DNA from 2 places in the Actinoallomurus sp. CA-142502 genome. Region 1 is predicted to be linked to the other one. Evidence: predicted binding sites of a transcription regulator. Region 1 holds the regulator's gene; the other holds the start of a gene.

Region 1 (11,029 bases):
CCATGCGCAGCAGCTTGGCCGTCTCGCCCTCCAGCAGACGCCCGGCCGGGATGCCGGTCCAGGCCGCGACCACCTCGGCCACGTCGTCGGCGGTGACCTCCCGCTTGACCATGGCGTTGGGGTTGTTGGCGGCCTCCGCCGCGGTCTCGAGCTCCTCCTGGAGCCGCTTGATCTCGACCGCGATGTCGCTGGGAGCCTTCCAGTCGCCGTCGAGCTGCGCCTGGCGGAAGGCCTGCTCGCGCCGGCTCTCGGCCTCGTCGATGCGCTTCTTCAGCTCACCGACCTTGTTGAGGCCCTCCTGCTCCTCGTGCCAGCGGGCGTTCAGGTCGTTGAGCTGTTCCTTGCGGTCGGCGAGCTCGGCCTTGAGCCGTTCGAGCCGCTGCTGGGAGGCCTCGTCGGACTCCTTGCTGAGCTGGTGCTGCTCCATCTCCAGCCGGTCGACGACGCGTTGCAGCTCGTCGACCTCGACCGGCCGCGAGTTGATCTCCATGCGCAGCCGGGACGCGGCCTCGTCGATCAGGTCGATGGCCTTGTCCGGCAGGAACCGGGCGGTGATGTACCGGTCGGAGAGCGACGCCGCGGCGACGAGCGCCGCGTCGGTGATCACCACCTCGTGGTGCGCCTCGTACCGGCCCTTGAGCCCGCGCAGGATCCCGACGGTGTCCGCGACCGTCGGCTCGCCGACGAAGATCTGCTGGAAGCGGCGCTCCAGCGCCGGGTCCTTCTCGATCCGCTCGCGGTATTCGTCCAGCGTGGTCGCGCCGATCATGCGGAGCTCGCCGCGGGCCAGCATGGGCTTGAGCATGTTGCCGGCGTCCATGGACCCCTCGGCCGCGCCCGCGCCGACGACGGTGTGCAGCTCGTCGATGAAGGTGATGATCTGGCCGTCGCTCTGCTTGATCTCGTTCAGGACCGCCTTGAGGCGCTCCTCGAACTCGCCGCGGAACTTCGCGCCGGCGACCATCGCGCCGAGGTCGAGCGCGACGAGCCGCTTGTTCTCCAGCGTCTTCGGCACGTCGCCGTCGATGATGCGCTGGGCGAGGCCCTCGACCACCGCGGTCTTGCCCACGCCCGGCTCGCCGATCAGCACCGGGTTGTTCTTCGTGCGCCGCGACAGCACCTGCACGACGCGGCGGATCTCGTTGTCGCGGCCGATGACCGGGTCGAGTTTGCCCGCCTCGGCCTGCTCGGTCAGGTCGACGCCGTACTTCTCCAGCGCCTGATAGGTGTCTTCGGGGTTCTCGCTGGTCACGCGCGCGTTTCCGCGGACCCGGGGGAACGCCTCCACCAGGGCGTCGGGGGTCGCACCGGCCTCACGCAGCAGCTTCGCCACCGGCCCGCCGTCGGCCGCCAGGCCCACGAGCAGGTGTTCGGTCGAGATGTACTCGTCCTCGAGCTGCTGGGCGCGGTTCGCCGCGGTGTTCAGCACCACCAGCAGCGCCCGCGAGGTCTCCGGCGCGCCGACCGTGCTGCCCGCGGCCTTCGGCAGCGCGGCGATCTGCTCCTCGGCCCGGCGGCGCAGCGCCTGCGGATCGGCGCCGACCTCCTTCAGCAGCCGGTTCACCGTGCCCTCGCCCTGCGACAGCAGCGCGACGAGCAGATGGGCGGGCTCGACCTGGGGGTGCCCCTCGGTCGCAGCCCGGCGCAGGGCGGCGGAGAGCGCCTCCTGACTCTTCTCGGTCCGTTTGTAGTCCACTTATTCCTCCCCGCGTGAGCGCCACACGACCACACTCGTCTGACGGATCGGCACCAGCTCGGCGCCGGCCGTCGACTCGGGGGTGTTCTTCAGCCGGGCGAGCCGGGCGGCCACCGCACGGGTGGACTCCAGCTCGTTGCCCAGCTCCTCGACCAGCCCCCTGAGGCGTGCGACCTCGGCCCGCAGGGCCTCGGACTCACGCTGCAGGTCGAGGATGTGCCTGATGCCGGCCAGGTTGATGCCCTCGTCCTGGGACAGCCGCTGGATCTCCCGCAGCAACACGATGTCGCGCATGGAGTAGCGGCGGCCGCGGCCGGACGTACGGCCCGGCGAGACCAGGCCCATCCGGTCGTACGTGCGGAGCGTCTGCGGGTGCATGCCGGACAGCTCCGCGGCGACGGAGATCACGTAGACCGGGCTGTCGTCGCCGAAAGGGTCCATGATGTTCACTCCTCACGCGCCATCCGGATCAGCTCGCTCCGCACACCGTCACCGCCGAGGCTGCCGGACATCTTCTCCAGTGCCTCGCGGGTGGTGTCGTCGACCTCGCTGGGTACCTGAACGTCGACGGTGACGAGCAGGTCGCCCCGGGTGCCGTCGCGCCGTGGGGCGCCCTGGCCGCGGACCCGCAGCACCCGCCCGTTGGGCGTGCCCGGCGGGATCCGTACGGTCTTGGGCTGGCCGCGGTGGATCGGCACCTTGATCTCGGCGCCGAGCGCGGCCTCCGGGAAGGTGACCGGCACCTTCAGCGTGAGGTTGTCGCCCGAGCGGCCGAAGACCTTGTGCGGCTTGACGTGCACGACGACGTACAGGTCGCCGTTCGGTCCCCGGTTCTCTCCCGGCGCGCCCTTGCCCTTGATCCGGATGCGCTGCCCGTCGTTCACTCCCGCGGGGATGCGCGCCTGGATCGTGTGGGTGCTCTGCGCCCGGCCGCTGCCGTAGCACGTGGTGCACGGGTCGTCGACGACCAGGCCACGGCCGTGGCACTCGCGGCAGGGCTCGGAGAAGGCGAACCCGCCGGCGTTGCGGCTCTCCTGCCCGGTGCCCTCGCAGCGGGGGCACACCCGGGGGACCGTGCCGGCCTTGGCACCGGTCCCCCGGCAGGTCGGGCAGGCCGCCTCGCTCGTCAGCCGGAGCGGGACGGTACGGCCGTCGAGCGCCTCGCCGAACGTCATGGTGATCTCCGACTCGACGTCGGAGCCACGACGCGGCCGCTGACCCGCCTGGCGGCGACCGAACAACCCGCCGAACAGGTCGCCGATGCGTTCGCCCGTCCCGCTCGTGGTCTGACCCGTGCCCGTGTTCCCGAACAGGTCGCCGAGATCGAAGCCGAACCCCCCCTGGGCGCCTCCACGGGGCCGCGCACCGCCGAACAGGCTGCGCGCCTCGTCGTACTCCTTGCGCCGTTTCTCGTCCGACAGCACGTCGTACGCCTCGGAGATGTCCTTGAACTTCTCCTCGGACTCCGGGTCGCCCTTGTTGGCGTCCGGGTGGTACTGGCGAGCGAGCTTGCGGTAGGACTTCTTGATCTCGTCCTGGGTGGCGGTCTTCGTAACACCGAGGACCTTGTAGTAGTCCTTCTCCAAATAGTCCTTGGTGCTCACCGGCGCCCCTTACCTCGTTTCGTTGTGCTCGTTCGTCAGTCCTCGTCGGCCGTGTCGGCCTTGGGCGGCGTCTCGGCCTCGGAGTCCTCGGCCTCGGCCGTCTCCGGCTCGACCGGCTCCTCGGGCTCCGCCTCACCGCCCGGCTCGGCCACGGCGACGCGGGCCGGCCGGAGGATCCGCTCACCGATGCCGTAGCCCGGCTGCAGGATCTGCACGGCCGTCGGCTCGGTGACGTCGGCGGAGTAGGAGTGCATCAGCGCTTCGTGGATGTTCGGGTCGAACGGCTCGCCCGGAGCGCCGAAGGACTGCAGACCCAGCTTGCCGACGATGCCCTCGAGCCCCTCGGCGACCTGCTTGAACCCGCCGTTCAGCTCGTCGTGTTCGCGGGCCCGCCCGATGTCGTCGAGCACCGGCAGCAGCTCGGTCAGGACGTTCGCCAGGGCCTGCTCGCGCACCATGACCCGGTCGCGCTCGACCCGTTTGCGGTAGTTGGAGTACTCCGCCTGAAGCCGCTGCAGGTCGAGCGTGCGCTCGGTCAGCTGCTTCTTGAGGTCCGCGGTCTCTTCGTCGGCCGCGGTCTCGGGAGCGCCCGGGGAGGACCCGGGAGCCGGCTCAGCCGACTCCCGGACCTTGCCCGTCTTGGGGTCGATGCGCCGCTTGTCGCGGATCACCGGTCCCTCGCGCTCCTCGGCGTCGTCACGACGCTCCGTCACGCTTCCTCCTCGCCTCGCGGCTCGTCAGCGCGTGACGAACCGTGCTGTGCTCTTTGGTCCGCTCCGCTCACCAGTCCTCCTCTGCGAAAAGGACCAGGGCGGAAAGGGGGGTGCGGCTCACGCCGCACCACCTTCGCGCTTGTCCTTGTCGTCGTCGACGATCTCGGCGTCGACGACCTCGTCCTCCTGGGCGGTGCCCTGCGCGCCCGCGCCGGCGTCGGCGGTGGGCGCACCCTCACCGGGCTGGTTCTGGGCGTACATCGCGGCGCCCATCTTCTGGCTGACCTGGGCGAGCTTCTCCGACGCCGAGCGGATCGCGTCGATGTCGGTGCCCTCGAGGGTCTTCTTGACCTCGTCCAGCGCCGTACGGACCTCGGTCTTCACGTCGTCCGGGATCTTCTCGTCGTTCTCCCCGAGGAACTTCTCGGTGGAGTAGGCGAGCGTGTCGGCGTTGTTGCGGGTCTCGGTCTCCTCGCGGCGCTTGCGGTCCTCCTCGGCGTACTGCTCCGCCTCGCGCATCATCTTGTCGATGTCGTCCTTGGGCAGCGCCGAGCCGCCCGTGATGACCATCGACTGCTCCTTGCCGGTGCCGAGGTCCTTCGCGCCGACGTTCACGATGCCGTTGGCGTCGATGTCGAAGGTGACCTCGATCTGCGGCACGCCGCGGGGCGCCGGGGGCAGACCCGTCAGCTGGAAGGTGCCGAGCTTCTTGTTGTACGCCGCGATCTCACGCTCGCCCTGGTAGACCTGGATCTCCACGGACGGCTGGTTGTCATCGGCGGTAGTGAAGACCTCCGACCGCTTGGTCGGGATCGTGGTGTTCCGCTCGATGATCTTGGTGAAGATGCCGCCCTTGGTCTCGATGCCCAGGCTCAGCGGGGTCACGTCGAGCAGCAGGACGTCCTTGACCTCGCCCTTGAGCACGCCGGCCTGCAGGGACGCGCCGACCGCCACGACCTCGTCGGGGTTGACGCCCTTGTTGGCCTCCTTGCCGCCGGTCAGCTCCTTGACCAGGTCGGCGACGGCGGGCATACGGGTCGAGCCGCCGACGAGCACGACGTGGTTGATGTCGCTGACGTTGATGCCGGCGTCCTTGACCACCTGCTGGAACGGCGTCTTGCACCGGTCGAGCAGGTCGGAGGTCATCTTCTGGAACTCCGCCCGGGTGAGCTTCTCGTCCAGGTGGAGCGGGCCCTCGGAGGACGCCGTGATGTACGGCAGATTGATGCTCGTCTCCGAAGAGCTGGACAGCTCGATCTTGGCCTTCTCCGCGGCCTCACGGAGCCGCTGCAGCGCCATCTTGTCCTTGGACAGGTCGACGCCGTGGGCGTTCTTGAACTTGGTGACCAGCCAGTCGACGACCTTCTGGTCCCAGTCGTCACCACCGAGGTGGTTGTCGCCGTTGGTCGCCTTCACCTCGACGACGCCGTCGCCGACCTCGAGGAGGGAGACGTCGAAGGTGCCACCACCGAGGTCGAAGACGAGGATCGTGGCCTCGCCCTCCTTCTCCAGGTGGTACGCCAGCGCCGCGGCGGTCGGCTCGTTGATGATGCGCAGGACGTTGAGGCCCGCGATCTGGCCGGCCTCCTTGGTGGCCTGCCGCTGGTGGTCCGAGAAGTACGCCGGGACGGTGATCACCGCGTCGGTGATCTTCTCGCCCAGGTAGGCCTCAGCGTCGCGCTTGAGCTTCTGCAGCACGAAGGCGCTGATCTGCTGAGGAGTGAAGTCCTTGTCGTCGATCTTCTGCTTCCAGTCGGTGCCCATTTCGCGCTTGACCGACCGGATGGTGCGGTCGACGTTGGTCACCGCCTGGCGCTTGGCGACCTCGCCGACGAGAACCTCACCGTTCTTGGCGAAGGCGACGACGGACGGCGTGGTCCTCGACCCCTCCGCGTTGGCGATGACGGTGGGCTCGCCACCCTCCAGGATCGCGACGACCGAGTTGGTCGTCCCAAGGTCGATACCGACCGCTCGTGCCATGAGTTGGTTCCTCCGACCGTGCTCTCTTGTCCATGAAGCTGAGTTCAGCAGACGCAAGGTTGCCCGAGCCATCCCGGCTTGTCAAATGACTTGAGTCTGGCACGCTCAACTTTGCTGATTGGTTCAACGAGGGAGCATGCCGCGATGTTCCCGTGTGAGGACGGAAGTTCCTGTGGGGCTCAGCGGCGGGAGATGTAGTGCATGCCGGCGCCGATCTGCAGGGCCTTGGCCAGCACCCTCGCGGGCAGCGTGTGGACGCCGCCGGTGGGCCGCCAGGGGTCGAAGACGGTGATCGTGCCGGCGGTCTGGTCGTAGCCGTACGCGAGGATCGCGTGCCCGATCCACTGGCCTCTGAGCCGGCCCTGGTTCCAGGGCAGCTTCTCCATCCACACCTGCATGATCGGCGCCCGGCGCAGGGTGCCGACGTCGTAGGAGACCCGCTGCATGAGGATCTGGGGACGGCCGACGACGTCGGCGACGATCCGGTCGTCGTACCGGCGCGGGTGCAGGTAGCCGTCCATGACCTCGGCGGCGTTGTCGCCGCCGGTGCCGCGGATCGTGGTCTTCATCTTCCGGGCGAGCGTGTCCTGGCTGACCTTGATCCCGAACGTGGACAGGCTCATCGCCGTGGACGCGGGGACGCAGTAGTAGTTCGTGGTCTGGAACTGCGCGTGGAGAGCCAACCGGTACGCCCGCGGCATCGCCCGGAGAGCCGCCGTGGCCGGCGTGGCCCTCGATACCCAGGCGACCGGTGTGACCGATGTGACGGCACTCGGAGTCGCCGTGGTCGCGTGGGCCGGCGGGGCGGAAGTCCCCACCAGCAGGGCGGCGACGGCGAGACCCACCGCCGGTCGCAGGCCGGGTGCGTTCTTCACTTGCGTCCCCCAGACATCACGTGGCCCGGTCGGGGCCGTGTCGGCGGTACCTGCAAGACGGTCCAAGCGAATGCTGCTATATGCGCATGTAACGCGTTGTAGAACTCTATTTACTCATATGGGCGCGGATGGGTGCTTGGCTGGAGTGCCGGTCGCCGCACGGCGCCGTCGGCGCGGGGCGATGAAGGTGATCTCAGGCCGACGCGCCACGGAGCGACCGCGCCAGAAGGCGGGCCGGTGCCCTCGGGGGCAGGGTGACCCGTGCCACGCACGACGCCGTGGTGGTCGGAGGGCGAGCGCACCTCACCGAGATGCGCGCACGTGATGAGGAGGGGCGACCGGAGCAGGCCGCTCTGTGTGGGGACGACGCCGGCCCCCGGGCGGGGTCACATGCTGATCGGTACGGGAAGATCCTTGGCCACCTCGTCGACGCGCTCCTGGATGCCGCCGTCGTCGGTGACCGTGATCGTCCGGCGTTGCAAGGTCGAGCCGCGTAGGACGTAGAGGGTGACGAGATGGCCGCCTTGCCGGGGCTCGGCGCCGGGCGGTGCGATGACGCCTCGCAACCGGTGGACCAGCGCACCGATCTGCTCCGGCGGAGGAGCGAGCGGGCCGGACGCCCACTGGATGTCGTCGACGCTCCTCAGGACGCCGCTGAACACGTTCATCGCGCGAGTGGTCTCAACGAACCAGCGCGCGACCGCGACCGCGTCCGTCGGCGAGGCGACACGGAGTCCGGCGGCACGCATCATCTCGGTGAACGCATCCGGTGACTCCGTGAGGTAGAAGATCTTCCCAACGACGACTCCGACGTAGAAGCTCGCACCGGGATGCGGGAAGGAATCGAAACGAACCACTTCCGCGCCACCGGGAAGGACGCTGGACGGGCGCATGATCGCCGAAGCGGGGTTGGCCGCCAAGAACGCCTTGTCGGGGTGATCTTCCGCTGCCAGCGCACTGCTTATGAGCTCGCGAGTTTCCCGGTCTCCAGTGATCATAGGATCCATTCTTAATGGTGCGGCTAGCTCATCTGCCCGTTTTGACGACGCCAGGCTTGGTAGGCGTCCCAGAAATCACCGTATTGTTGCGGATAGGGGACGCCCGTGCTGGAGCCTGTAATCGCTCCACTGTGGTAGGCGGCGTTCACTGCGGCGCGACCACCCGCGTCGCCAAGTCGTTCCAATTCGGCATAAGAGAGAGGTTTGCCCTGCGACTTCGCTATGCGCTTGTTCCATCGATATGATTTTTTGTAGCCATATTCGTAATGACTCTGGAGGAGGGATTTGGGCACCTTGATGCCATTTTTCCGCAACTCGAAGACCCCTTTGATCTCATTTACCGTGGCATCGGTTTCTTCGTCCAGAGTTTGCTTGATGTAGTCGTCTTTGCCGAGCTTCGAGAGCTCTGCATGCCTGCCCTCATGGTTCCATCGAGAATGCGTGGCTTCGTGGATCAGCTGGTTTGTGGGGTGGGCGATCTTCACGTCGACGTAGATCGTATTATTTACGGGGTCATGCAGGCTGCCCCCGCCTTCTCTGAAGATGACCTTGACGTCGTATTTTTCGAGCGTATCCATAGCCGCGCGACCTTGAGGTCCGGCAAATTGCGTCAACTCTCGCTGGTATTTCTGAGGAATTGAATATGCGATGACCTTTGGCTCTGAGCCGGTGGCCGCCTTGGCGACCTGTGACTCGGAAGCACGGAAGAACGACTTCGTCGCCCGAAAGATTCCCATCTCGGCGAGACGGCCGACCTTGGCCACCGAAGACTCCGATCCAGGGCGATGAACTAAGGGGAATTTGCGGGATAAAAGGTTACTGGGTGTCCTTCGGGGTCGTCAGCCGACCACGACCTCGGCGCACGCACCGGCCCGGCCGTGGCGGTGCGCCGAGGATACGACCGGTGCGGTCGCCGTCTGGTTCCGTGTGAAAGCTGAGGGATGCTCCGCCGGAGTACCGGTGTGAGCCATACCGATCACCGGAAGGTGACCTCGATGACGGAGCCCCCCGCGTGAGGGCCGGGCCGCGGACGACGCCCACGGCCGCCGAACCGGGCCTGCCGCAGGCCGCGTTCACCGCCCTGTACGACGAGCATTTTCACGACATCTACCGCTACGTCGCCGGACGGCTGGGCCGGGAAGTGGCCGACGACATCGCCGCCGACACCTTCCTCGTCGCCTTGAGGAAGCGGGACCGCTTCGACGGGTCCCGCGGCGGCGTACGGCCGTGGCTGTTCGGCATCGCCACGAACCTCGTCGCCGACCACCGGCGGAAGGAGACACGCCGCTACCGCGCGCTCGGCCGTCTCCGTCGGGATGAGGTCGCCGAGAGTCACGAGGGTCAGGTGGTGGACTGGGTCACGGCTCAGAGCCTCCAGCCGCGGCTGGCGAAGGCCATCGCCGCGCTGTCTCCGGGCGACCGCGACGTCCTGCTGCTCAACGCGCTCGGCGACCTGTCCCACGAGGAGATCGCCCAGGCGCTCGGCATCCCGTACGGGACGGTCGGTTCGCGCCTCAGCCGGGCCCGTAAGAAGGTGCGCTCCGCGCTGGAGGAGGACAGCAATGGATGAGATCCGCATGATCCGGAACCTCCTCGAGGAGGCCCCGCCGACGGGAGAGGTCGTCGCGGAGGGCCGCCGGCGCCTGACCGACCGCGCGCCGGTGCGCTCGACCCGTACGCGCCGCCGCCTGTGGGGAGGCCTCGCCGTGGTGGCGGCGGCCACCGCGGTGGCGGTGGCGATCGGCCTGACCGGCGGTGGCACACCGGCCACCGGCGGGCACACGCCGGTCCGGCCCATGACCGCCCGGCAGATCCTGCTGACCGCGGCGGAGAAGGCCGCGGCCACGCCCGTCGGCCGGTACTGGCACGTCCACTTCATCCGCAGCGAGGGCTACCACATCGACCACGGCGATTACATGATCTTCGGTACGCGGACCGAGCAGGACAACTGGACCGCGCGGAGTGACAAGGAACCAGACCTCATCCGCGTACGGACCGCCGGAGCCACGCCGCAGACCGCGGTCGACCGCGCGGCGTGGGCGCGGGCGGGGTCGCCGGCGAGCTGGACAGTGCTCGTCGATGAAGGCGGCGTCAAGCAGTCCGCCAGATCACAAGCCTGGAGGCTGATCCGATACACGCCGGCGGCCAAGCGGGAGCAGAAGCAGGCCGAGACACGAGTGGCCGCCTGCGCCAAGCGTGGGGCGTGCCCGCCGATGCCGCCGACCGACAAGGATCGGGACGCCATGGCCCGTGACCCGCAGGCACTCGAGAGGTACCTGCTCGCGGCCGCTGGGAACGGTGAGGCGAGCTCCCTGCCGACCGTCGCCGGGCACTTCTTGACGGCCCCATCTTCGCCGCAGCTGCGGTCCGCGGTCTTCCGCGTGCTCGCCGGTGTCCCCGGTGTCCGGAGCCTCGGCACGGCACGCGACTCATCGGGGCGTCCCGCGATCGTCCTGGCCGGACGGATGACGCAGGCGGGGAACGTCTTCGACAACGAGTTGCTGCTCGACCCAATGACGTACGCGCCACTCGAAACCCGGCTCGTCCTCGTGAAGGACAACGGTGGCAAGCGGGTCCCGCCCACGCCGGGTAGGCCGCCCGTCTCGCACGTGGATACCAAGGGGATGAAGCCGGGCGCCATCGTCCGCAGCGAGATCTACCTGACGATGGGCTGGACGAACACCGCGTACGGCGACTGAATTCCGGCTCCGGGGGGCCGGCGCCGGCCCCCCGGAGCTTCTGTCGTCTGACCTGCCGTTTTCGGTACCGTACGTCCGAATTTGGGCTCTGGGGACTGGCGCGTAAGCTACTGATCGGTAGTATGCGGAGCGTTGTCCGTGGCTGTCAGTCGCCGGTCATACGCTGACTGCACAGCGCCGCAACCAGGCCGTACCGGAAGGACGGAAACGTGGTTATCAGGTTGATCATCGGGCTCGCGGCCACCGTGGTCGCGCTCGCGCTCGCCGGGCGGCGGGTCCGGTTCCTCTACCGCGTGGCGATGAGCGGCCAGCCCGCTCCCGACCGGTTGGCCTCGGCCAAGGACAACGTCGGCGACGAGGTCAAGGGTCAGGTCGTGGAGGTCCTCGGGCAGCGCAAGCTGCTCAAGTGGACCGTGCCCGGCCTCGCTCACTTCTTCGTGATGTGGGCGTTCATCATCCTCATC
Region 2 (11,029 bases), 3.1 Mb from region 1:
GGGCCCGGCCGACCACGCGCGGGTCGGTCACCAGCTCGGCGAACACCTCGCTGACCTTGTGCACCTCGAAGATGGACCGGATCTCGTCGGAGCCGCGCTCGGTGACGGTCCGCTCGTCGCGCAGCACGGCCTCGTCCTCGGACAGCCGGCGCAGCTCGGCGCGGTAGCGTTCGATCTCCTCGGGCGCGAGCAGCTCCTCGATCGTCAGGAAACCCTTCTCGTCGTACGAGGTGAGGGTCTCGGCGTCGATGGGACCGTCGCCGGGGCCGCCGTACGCCACGGGGTCGGTGCGGTAGAGCAGTGCGGGCTCGCCGGCCTTGCGGGTGGGGTAGAGGTCGTTGGGTCCGGGGTTCGGGTGCTCGATCATTTCAGGCCTCCTCGGTGATCAGGGGGTAGACGCCGTTCTCGTCGTGCACCTCCCGTCCCGTGCATGGTGGGTTGAAGACGCAGACGGTCCGCAGGTCGGTCTGGGGCCGTACGGTGTGGTGCTCGTGGCCGTCGAGGAGATAGAGCGTGCCGGGCTCGAGATGGTGCTTCTCACCGGTCTCCTCGTTGACGAGCTCGCCCTCGCCCTCGATGACGTAGACGCCCTCGATGTGGTTGGCGTACCACATGTGCGTCTCGGTGCCGGCGTACATCACGGTCTCGTGCATAGAGAAGCCGACCTTCTCGCTCGCCAGCACGAAGCGACGGCTCCGCCAGGTGGGTGCCTCCACGTCGCGTTCGGTACCGCTGATCTCCTTCAGCGAGCGGACGATCAATGGGTTCTCCCTTCCTTGTGCCTTGTCTGCCTTGGTCTGCTTGGTCTTTCTGGTCAGGCGAGCACCGCGTCCACGGAGGACGCGATGATGTCGAGCCCCTCGTCGAGCTCGTCGGAGGTAGTGGTGAGCGGCGGCAGCAGCTTGACGACCTCGCTCTCCGGCCCGGAGGTCTCCATGAGCAGGCGGCGGTCGAACGCCTCGGCGCACACCCTCGTCGCCGCCGCGGGCTCGGTGAAGGCGAGTCCCTGGGCGAGGCCACGCCCGCGAACCCCGCTGATCGCCTCGGGGTGGGCCGCGGCGATCTTCCCGAGCGCCTGCTCGACCTGCTCGCTCCTGGCGAGGGTCTCCTTCTCCATCCCCTTGCCGCCCTCGCCGTCCCAGAACTCCAGCGCGGCCGTGGCGGTGACGAACGCCGGGTTGAACCCGCGGAACGTTCCGTTGTGCTCGCCGGGCTCCCACACGTCGAGCTCCGGCCTGAGCAACGTCACGGCGAACGGCAGGCCGTAGCCGCTCAGCGACTTGGACAGACAGACGATGTCGGGCACGATGCCGGCCTGCTCGAAGCTGAAGAACGGCCCGGTGCGCCCGCAGCCCATCTGGACGTCGTCGACGATGAGCAGCATCTCGTGGCGCCGGCACACGTCGGCCAGGCCGCGAAGCCACTCGGGGGTGGCGGCGTTCAGCCCGCCCTCGCCCTGGACGGTCTCCACGATGACCGCGGCCGGAGCGTCCAGGCCGCTGCCGCTGTCCTCCAGCAGCCGCTCGAACAGCAGGAAGTCCGGCGTCCGCCCGTCGAGGTAGTTGTCGAACGGCATGGGCACCGAGTGGCCCAGCGGGATCCCGGCGCCGCCACGCTTCATGCCGTTGCCGGTGACCGCGAGCGCACCGAGCGACATGCCGTGGAAGGCGTTGGTGAAGCTGACGATCGTCTCCCGGCCGGTGTACTTGCGGGCGAGCTTCAGCGCCGCCTCGACCGCGGTCGTGCCCGCCGGGCCGGGGAACTGGACGCGGTAGTCGAGCCCGCGCGGTGCCAGCACGACGTTCTGGAACGTTTCAAGGAAGCGCCGCTTCGCGACCGTGTACATGTCGAGGCCGTGCACGACGTTGTCGTCGGCCAGATAAGCGAGGAGTTTCTCCTTCAGCAGCGGGTGATTGTGGCCGTAATTCAGCGTTCCCGCGCCGGCGAAGAAGTCGAGAAAGGCGTTGCCCTCCTCGTCGTACAGGCGGCTGCCGGAGGCTTTTTGGAACACCGCCGGCCACCCCCGGCAGTAGCTGCGGACCTCGGACTCGAGCGACTCGAACACGTCCATGCGTCTCACCTGTCTCCTGACATGGCTGGTACGTCCAGTGGGCCGATGCGGTAGAGCTCCTCCGGCTCGTGGTCGCCGGGGAACAGCTCCTCGGAGAGGAGCGGGGTGCGGCGCAGTTCGGCGCCGCGATCGCGGGCGAAGGCGGTGAAGAGCCGGGATGAGGCGACGTTGTCCGGGGTCACGGTCGCCTCGACGTACCGGTGGCCCCGGTCGGCGAGGTGGCCGAGCATACGGCCGGCGAGAGAGCGGCCGCGCCAGTCCTTTTCCACCGCGACCTGCCAGACGAAGAGGGTCCCGGGCTCCTCGGGCCGGTCGAAACCGGTCACGAAGCCGCGGATCTCACCGCCGGACCGGGCGACCACGGAGGTCGCCGCGAAGTCACGGCACCAGAGCACATAGCTGTAGGGAGAATTGAGGTCGAGGGTCTTCGAATCACGCGCGATGCGCCACAAATGGCGGCCGTCTTCGATTCTGGGAGGCTCGAACACCTCGGTGTCGGCGATGGTCGGGGAATGCGGTGCGCTCGGATGTCCTGACGACATGGGTTCCGAATTTAGCGAACCCGAAACCTCACTCCGGACCGGTTTTTGATCACCGTGTTTGAACCCCGCAATTCGGGGGTAGATCGGCAGGTTTTCCGCTTTTGGCCGCTCGAGACGGCGGTCACGTGAAAATGATCACGAAGGCGGATGCCCTGCCTGGCCTGGGCAAACGCGAGCATAGCGGACCGGCGGAGGCGTTGCTCATCTCGACATACGGACACGTCTCATCCCAAAACGTGACGCCAAGGACACCGCAGAGGCGGCGTTGACTTTTGAGATCTAGATCACACCCTTTGTTGCAAACCGGTAACAGATGTGAGGCGTCTCGGTTCACGCCCATGACGGTGAATGATCACCGAGGACTACGTTGAAGGTCATGCGGGTACTCGTCACCGGTGCTTCGGGCTACGTCGGGTCGCACGCGGTGAAGTCGCTCCTCGCCTTCGGTCACCGCCCCCGGCTGCTCGTCCGCGACTCCGGCCGGACGGGCCGCACCCTCGCCGATCTCGGGGTCGACCCCGATGACACCGAGATGTGCCCCGGCGACATGCTCGACCAGGAGGCCGTCGGCCGCGCCCTCGACGGCTGCGACGCGGTGATCCACGCCGCGGCGGCCCTCGGCGTCACGGGCCGTCGTACGGACCTGGTCACGGTCAACGTCACCGGCACGCGCAACGTCGTCGGCGGCGCGGTGGCCCGCGGCCTGGACCCGGTGATCCACACGTCCACGATCGCGGTGTTCGTCCCGCCCGCGAGCCCGGTGATCACCTCCGACGCTCCCCTGGCGCGGCCGCGCACCGGGTACGGGCGGTCCAAGCTGGAGGCCGAGCGGTACGCGCGGAGCCTGCAGGACGACGGCGCGCCGGTCACGATCGTCTATCCGGGCGGGGTGCTCGGGCCGTCCCAGCCCCACCTGGACGCGATGCCGGCGGGTCTGGCGGCCGGACTGGGCATCGCCTGGCCGGTGGCGCCCGGCGGAGTGTCGCTTCTGGACGTGCGCGACCTGGGAGAGGCGCTGGCCCGCTGCGTCGAGCCCGGCCGTGGCGCCCGGCGGCTCATCCTGGGCGGGCACTACGTGCGATGGCCGGAGTTCGCCGACCTGTGCGACGCGCTGACCGGCGTCCGCTGCCGCCGGATCCGCTTGCCCGGCGGTCTCATGATCGCGCTCGGTACGCTGCTGGACGTCGCGAAGAAGGTGCACGGGTTCCGCTACCCGCTGACGCGGGACGCGGCCGAGCTGATGGTGACGCTCGTCCCCTCGGACGACACGGTCGCCCTCGACGCTCTCGGCCTGACGCTCCGCCCGTTGGAGGAGAGCGTGGCCGACACCCTGCGCTGGCTCGCCGCCGCGGGACACCTGCGCCCGGCCCGTGCCGGGCGCCTGGGACCGGTAGGACAGCGGGGCTTTGAGACAGGCCCCAGACCATGAGGAGCTCGTGATGCCCGTTCGCGCCCTGCAGGGAGTGCTCACACCGGTCGCCCGGCGGCTGGCGAGCGCGCCGTGGTTCGCCCGGATCGGCCCGAAGGTCGTCCCGCCGCTCGACCGGGTGCTCCACCGCCTGTCCGGCGGGCGCGTCCTGCTGCCGGCGATCGTGCTGCCGAGCATCGTGCTCACGACGACCGGCCGCAAGACCGGCCTGGCACGGGAGACGCCGCTGATCTGCCTGCCCGAGGAGGACGGGTCGTTCGTCGTCGTCGGCAGCAACTTCGGCCGCGACCACCACCCGGCATGGACGGCGAACCTCCTGGCCGACCCGAAGGCCGAGGTCCGCTACCAGGGCCGCCGCATCCCGGTCACGGCACAGGCGCTGGAGGGCGCCGACCGCGCCGAGGTCTGGCCCCGCCTGGTGCGGATCTGGTCGGTCTACGACACCTACGTCGCGCGCGCCGACCAGCGCGAACTGCGCGTCTTCCGCCTCAGCCCGTCCTGACCGGCCTCAGCCACTCGCCTTCGGCGAAGGCACCGGAACCGGCGCGCCCGACTACGGCACGCCGCGAATCCGCCCCCGCCGCGTACGGACCTGATCGACCCACGACACCCACCTCGAACGCGCCGACCAGCGCGAACCGCGCGTCTTCCGCCTCAGCCCGTCCTGACCGGCCTCAGCCACTCGCCTTCGGCGAAGGCACCGGAACCGGCGCTCCCGACTGGTCCGGCTGCTGTGGCTGGTTCGGCTGCGGCATGCGGCGGTACTGGCCCCAGCCGCCGTTCGGCGGCACGAAGCCGCGCCGGCCGAAGCCGAAGTCACGGCCGTCCCGCTGAATGAGACGGACCGTGTGGTCAGAGCCGTGGTCGTCGTTGAACGCGGCCACGATGCCGCCGCCGACCAGCCCGCCGATCAGGCCGGCCACGAGGGTCAGCGCGCCGGCCCGTGCCGTCCCGTTCGAGGACCACCGGTGCCAGCGGGACTCCCGCGGCGGCGCGGCGCCCTCCACGTACGGCGGGGCCGTGCGGCCGGACTCGAGGAACTCCGCCTGCGCCCCGCCGTGGGGCGGCGGCGCGCCCGGACCCGGCGGAGGCGGCGTCTGCCCGCCGCCGGCCGGCGGCGCGGGAGGCTCGGGCCGTGCGGCCGGCGACTCCCCGGCCGGTGTGGCGCCCTCGCGGGGATCGCGCTCGTCCTGTTCCGCCATCTCACTTTCCCCTGTTCACGATTCAGTTGGCCTAGCGAACCCGATTGTCGCGCAGAAGCCCCTAAGCGTGGCGTAAACGAAAAGGCGGTCCCGCCTTCGCGGGACCGCCCTTCCGGCAGCCATCAGGCCATTCGGCGAAATGTCAGGCCGCGACCGTTTGTCCGGTCGTCGCCGGCTCCAGCGCCCAGTCGAGCACCTCGCGGACGTCGGAGGCCACGTGGACGGTCAGCTGCTCCAGCACCTCCGCCGGCACGTCGTCCAGGTCGGGCTCGTTGCGCTTGGGGATGAGGACCGTGGTGATCCCCGCCCGGTGCGCGGCGAGCAGCTTCTGCTTGACCCCGCCGATCGGCAGCACGCGCCCGGTCAGCGAGACCTCGCCGGTCATCGCCACGTCGGAGCGTACGAGCCGGCCGGACAGCAGCGACGCGAGCGCGGTCGTCATCGTGACGCCGGCACTCGGCCCGTCCTTGGGCACCGCCCCGGCGGGCACGTGGATGTGCACGCCGCGGTTCTTCAGGTCGCCGACCGGCAGCTCCATCTCCGCGCCGCGCGAGCGCAGGTACGACAGCGCGATCCGGGCCGACTCCTTCATGACGTCGCCGAGCTGGCCGGTCAGCGTCACGCCGGTCTCGCCGGTCTCCTCGTCGGCCAGCGACGCCTCGATGTAGAGCACGTCGCCGCCCGCGCCGGTGACCGCCAGTCCGGTGGCCACGCCCGGCACCGCCGTACGGCGCTCCTCCTCCTTGAGCGAGGTCTCCGGGGTGAACCGGGGCCGCCCGAGGTAGTCGCGCAGGTCGTCCGCGCCCACCGACACCGGCAGGGTCGCGGTCTCCAAAGCGACGTTCGCCGCGACCTTGCGGAGCACCCGCGCGATCGACCGCTCCAGGCTCCGTACGCCCGCCTCACGGGTGTACTCCCCCGCCAGCAGCCGCAGCGCGTCCTCGCCGATCGTGACCTCCTCCGCGGTCAGGCCGGCCTTGTCGAGCTGGCGCGGCAGCAGGTGGTCGCGGGCGATGGTGACCTTCTCGTCCTCGGTGTAGCCGTCGAGCGAGACCAGCTCCATCCGGTCCAGCAGCGGGCCCGGGATCGTCTCCAGGGCGTTGGCCGTGGCCAGGAAGACCACGTCGGACAGGTCGAGCTCCACCTCGAGGTAGTGGTCGCGGAACGTGTGGTTCTGCGCCGGGTCCAGCACCTCGAGCAGGGCGGCCGTCGGGTCGCCACGGTAGTCCGCGCCGACCTTGTCGATCTCGTCGAGCAGCACGACCGGGTTCATCGAGCCCGCCTCGCGGATCGCGCGCACGATCCGGCCGGGCAGCGCCCCGACGTACGTGCGGCGGTGGCCGCGGATCTCCGCCTCGTCGCGTACGCCGCCGAGCGCGACGCGGACGAACTTGCGGCCCATCGCGCGTGCCACGCTCTCGCCGAGCGACGTCTTGCCGACCCCGGGCGGCCCGACGAGGGCCAGCACGGCGCCGGAACGCCGTCCGCCGATCACGCCGAGCCCGCGTTCCTCACGCCGCTTGCGCACGGCGAGGTACTCGACGATGCGGTCCTTGACGTCGTCGAGGCCGGTGTGGTCCTCGTCGAGGATCTCCCGGGCGCCGACGATGTCGTACGCGTCCTCGCTCCGCTCGTTCCACGGGATGTCGAGGACCGTGTCGAGCCAGGTGCGGATCCAGCCGACCTCGGGCGACTGCTCGGCGGTCCGCTCGAGCTTGTCGACCTCCTTCAGCGCGGCCTCGCGCACCTTCTCCGGCAGGTCGGCGGCCTCCACGCGAGCGCGGTAGTCCTCCTCCTCGCTGGAGGGGTCGCCGCTGAGCTCGCCCAGCTCCTTGCGGATGGCGGCGAGCTGCTGGCGGAGCAGGAACTCCTTCTGCTGCTTCTCCACGCCCTCCTCGACGTCCTTGCGGATCGTCTCGGCGACGTCCAGCTCGGCGAGGTGCGCACGCGTCCAGCCGATCGCCAGCTCCAGCCGCTCGGGCACGTCGGCGGTCTCGAGGATCTGCGTCTTCTGCTCGGCGTCGAGGTAGGACGCGTACCCGGACCGGTCGGCCATCACCGACGGATCCTCGATCTGGCGGATCATGTCGATGACCTGCCAGGCGCCGCGCTTCTCCAGCACGCCGATGACCAGGGCCCGGTACTCCCTGGCCAGCTCTTCGGCCCGCTCGCCGAGCCCGGTGTCCTCCACGACGGTGCCCTCGACCCACAGCGCCTTGCCGGGGCCGGAGGTGCCGGTGCCGATCCGCACCCGCGCCACACCGCGTACGACGGCCCCCGGGTCCCCACCCGGCAGCCGCCCGATCTGCTCAATCGCCGCCAGCGTGCCGACGGCGGCATATTTCCCGTTCAGCCGAGGCACGATGAGCACCTGCGGCTTGTCATCCGTGTCATCCGGCAGCGCCGTGGTGCGCGCCGCCTCGATCGCCCCTCGTACCTCATCGTCCGTAAGAGACAACGGCACGACCATCGCGGGCAGCACGACCTCGTCGTCGAGCGGCAGCACCGGCAGGGTGACGGTCTTGCTCATCAGGCCTCCAAAGCTTGAGTCACTCACACTCAAGAAAGAAGAGCCGCGATCTATTTCCCGGAGGTCGTTCGCTCTGAGCGAGCGCCGCCGGGGGTGTCCCCGTCCGGATGAACCTTGCGAGTTCCGGACTTGGGTTGCGAGGGACCTTGCGAAGTTCGGATTAACCCTGCGAGGCGACGACCGAGTCGTGGAGGATCCTCGGTCATGACGGGCTTACGCATGGTGACCGGTGGCGGCGTCGATCCTCCGGTCGATGGCTACGAGGTCGGGTATTTGACCTCGGACGGAGCGCAGGTACGGGTTCCGCTGGCGGATGCTTGGGGGGCTGCGGCTGGAGTCCGCTCTGCCGGCGCGGAGCTTCACCTCCCACAAGGGGCAGCGGGACTTCCCCGGCCGGTGGTGGTCGGCGACGGAAGAATGCAGGCCACCCGGAGGGCATGTGCGCTGGTGGGGTGGGAGTACCGGCTGGTGGCCTCCCCGGATCCGATCGTGACGGCGAACGTGCGGTGGCTGGCGGCCTACCGGCATCCACGTCATCTGCCGCCTGAGATCGCTGCGGCTTTGCGGGATGCGTTCCGCTCACCGCGCGGGTTGATGGCCGGTGCGGAAACAGCGGGCGATCCGATCGCGGTGTTGCCGGTGCTGTCCACCTGCTTTGGCGGCAGGAGTTGGTCGTGGACCTGTCGGTGCCGCTGCACCAAGGTGGAGCCGTTCGGGCTGCTTGACGGTCTCCCAGCCGAGGTTCTCGCGGCAGCCAGGGAATGGGAACGGCAAGTCGTTGAGGTCACCACCGGCCTGCAACCGGATGCGGCGCCCGGAGCGGTCCCGCGGGCGGAGTACGACCCGACGACGCACACTCTCGCAGAGCGCGACCAGGCCAAGGGCCACCCGCACGGGCGCCGAAGTGTCCGACCAGCTTGAATACTTCGCCGAACGGCTGCCCGCCACGTTCGTCTACGCCGGCATCGAAGTCGAAGCCCAAGTCTTGTTCTCTGGCCCTCGTGGCCGTCAGATCGCCGGACGATTCACTGTCGTCCCGACCAACGCATTCGCCTACGGCACCGCCGAACAACGCGAGACCTGGCACACCCTGATCACCACCCTGGAGAGCACGCTACGGCTGCGTCACCACAAGCCCGGGACACCGGCGGGAATGGTCGAATACCTCTACCGCGCAGCGGAGGAATGATCGGCAACCTGTCCCAGCTCATCCGCGGAGCGGCGATCCCGGCCATCGAGGACGGCCCCGGAAAGATCAGCCGGGAACACCTCGGCCTCGTCCCCGTCGATGCCTGAACCGGACCCCGGCATTGACTGGCTGCTGCTGCACGACACCCCGCAACACGCCTGCCCGCGCTGCACCGCCCGACACCGAGGCGGCCGCGTCATGCGGCTGTTCGCCCACCACGAGTACACCTGCCGACGCCACGGCTATCGGCTCGGCCCACCCGACGTCGGGCAAGACCACAACCCCCGCCACCTCTCCGAGATCCTCGCCGCCCAACGCAAGCACCAGCGGCTGGTACGCGCCTACGGACCGATCCCGGTCTTCGACACGATCATCCACGCCTCAAGATCTGCGCCGTGCTCTACCACCACCACACCAACGCCCCCGTCATCGAGACTTACTACCCCCAACTACCCCAACTACCCCCAACCCGGCCCCTACGTCCGCCAACGCGCCCGACTCGCCGACCAAGCGACCGAACCCGCACCCGATGAATCAGTGGGACGAGCTGCGGACATCCGGCCGAAAGCCGCCCCGGACGAAGCCGAGGCTCCTCGCTAACGCGGATTCACGCGCAGGCCATCGCAGATGACAGTCATCATGCGCAGCGCCATCTGCCGGTCACCCTGTTCTCGTTCCGCGGCGGTATGAATGCTGTTCAGCAAGGCACGCACGTCGGCGATGCCGATGTCAGCGCGGACCTGGCCGCTGCCTTGGGCTCGTTCCACCAGCCGTTCCAGCGCTCGATCCAGTTGCTCGGTCTCGGCCGCGATCCTGGCCTTCGCGTCGATGCCGGCTCCGGCCAGAATCTCGGCCAGCCCCCGGTTCTTCATCCCGCGTTCGACCATGCCGAGGCAGAAGCCGAAGAACGCCTCGCCAGGATCCCCGGCCTCCGCCAAACTGCGCGCCTCGTCCACGAGCTGGGCGATATGGCTGAGCACGATGGCCTCGAACAGCGACTCCTTGGTCGGGAAGTGCCGGTGCATCGTGCCCGCACCCAGCCCGGCCCGGCGGGCGATCTCATCGACCGGTACAGACACGCCCTCCGTCGCGAAGCACTCACGCGCGACCTCCAGAAGCCTCTCCCGGTTGCGCCGGGCATCCGCCCGCATCGGCCTCGCTCGTTCCCGAGCGTGCCCAGAGATGTCATCCGCGACCATAACGCCCCTCCGATAGACAACCGGGGTAAGGACCCCGTATATTCCCGATCCGGGGTCGCCACCCCGAATATATCCCGGCACGCGATCTACGCGACGTTCATCCCAAGCACCTTTCGATCAGGAGATCACGCATGTCATCTTCGACCACTCTCACTCCCCGCGAGGTCCTCGCGCGGATGCACGAGCTCACCGTCACCGACGAGGCGGCCGCCGTCGACCTCTATGCGGAGAACGCGGTGCACGAGATCCCGTTCGCTCCGGCCGGCGCCCCGGCCCGCATCGAGGGGCGAGAAGCCCTCCGCCAGATGATGGACGCCCAAGGCGGCCAATCTCCAGTGAAGTACCAGGGCTTCGAGAACGTCCAGGTATGGGAAACCACCGACCCTGAAGTGATCATCGCCGAGTACGAGGTCGTCGGCATCGTCATCTCCACTGGAGCCGGGTTCCGCATCCCGCAACTTCTCATCCTGCGGGTCCGCGACGGCAAGATCCTGCTGTCCCGCAGCTATCTCAACCCCGGTCAGTTCGCCGAACTACTGGCCTGAACGCACCCGGCCGCCGGGCGGCGCGACCCGGCGGCCGGTACCAGCCAAGAGCGAGCCGACCGAAGGATCAGCCGACCATGACCAGCCGAACCGGACCTGCCACCACCGTCATCGAACCGGACTTGACGCGGATCGCCCTGGCGGTCGTGGTCGGCGCCATCATGACGGTCCTGGACATCACGATCGTCAACGTCGCGATCAACAAGCTCGCGCACGACTTTCAGACCCCGCTATCGACCATCCAATGGACGCTCACCGGCTACACGCTGGCCCTGTCGATGAGCATCCCCCTGACCGCGTGGACCATACGGCGCTTCGGCGC

The links. Region 1 encodes HspR, which represses chaperone genes until heat shock. Its sites were predicted from a motif close to ANTTGAGTCNNNNNGACTCAANT; they were not measured.
Region 2: the regulator HspR is predicted to act here: its motif matches at 7,787-7,809, upstream of lon (endopeptidase La).

What each region holds. Positions count from the first base shown of each region.
Region 1 covers NZ_JBNJMY010000001.1:10,950,484-10,961,512, reverse strand. Annotated here, with positions in the region: gene clpB (ATP-dependent chaperone ClpB) at 1-1,696, opposite strand, end outside; gene ACQEV1_RS51590 (heat shock protein transcriptional repressor HspR) at 1,697-2,137, opposite strand; gene dnaJ (molecular chaperone DnaJ) at 2,143-3,300, opposite strand; gene grpE (nucleotide exchange factor GrpE) at 3,336-4,013, opposite strand; gene dnaK (molecular chaperone DnaK) at 4,131-5,993, opposite strand; gene ACQEV1_RS51570 (C39 family peptidase) at 6,173-6,868, opposite strand; gene ACQEV1_RS51565 (hypothetical protein) at 7,255-7,725, opposite strand; gene ACQEV1_RS51560 (hypothetical protein) at 7,890-8,630, opposite strand; gene ACQEV1_RS51555 (RNA polymerase sigma factor) at 8,879-9,436, shown strand; gene ACQEV1_RS51550 (CU044_5270 family protein) at 9,429-10,565, shown strand; gene ACQEV1_RS51545 ((Fe-S)-binding protein) at 10,775-11,029, shown strand, end outside.
Region 2 covers NZ_JBNJMY010000001.1:7,843,983-7,855,011, forward strand. Annotated here, with positions in the region: gene thpD (ectoine hydroxylase) at 1-367, opposite strand, end outside; gene ACQEV1_RS36635 (ectoine synthase) at 369-761, opposite strand; gene ectB (diaminobutyrate--2-oxoglutarate transaminase) at 815-2,071, opposite strand; gene ectA (diaminobutyrate acetyltransferase) at 2,077-2,613, opposite strand; gene ACQEV1_RS36650 (NAD-dependent epimerase/dehydratase family protein) at 2,990-4,042, shown strand; gene ACQEV1_RS36655 (nitroreductase/quinone reductase family protein) at 4,053-4,544, shown strand; gene ACQEV1_RS36660 (hypothetical protein) at 4,717-5,244, opposite strand; gene lon (endopeptidase La) at 5,387-7,774, opposite strand; gene ACQEV1_RS36670 (hypothetical protein) at 8,679-8,963, shown strand; gene ACQEV1_RS36675 (TetR/AcrR family transcriptional regulator) at 9,560-10,114, opposite strand; gene ACQEV1_RS36680 (nuclear transport factor 2 family protein) at 10,294-10,707, shown strand; gene ACQEV1_RS36685 (MDR family MFS transporter) at 10,785-11,029, shown strand, end outside.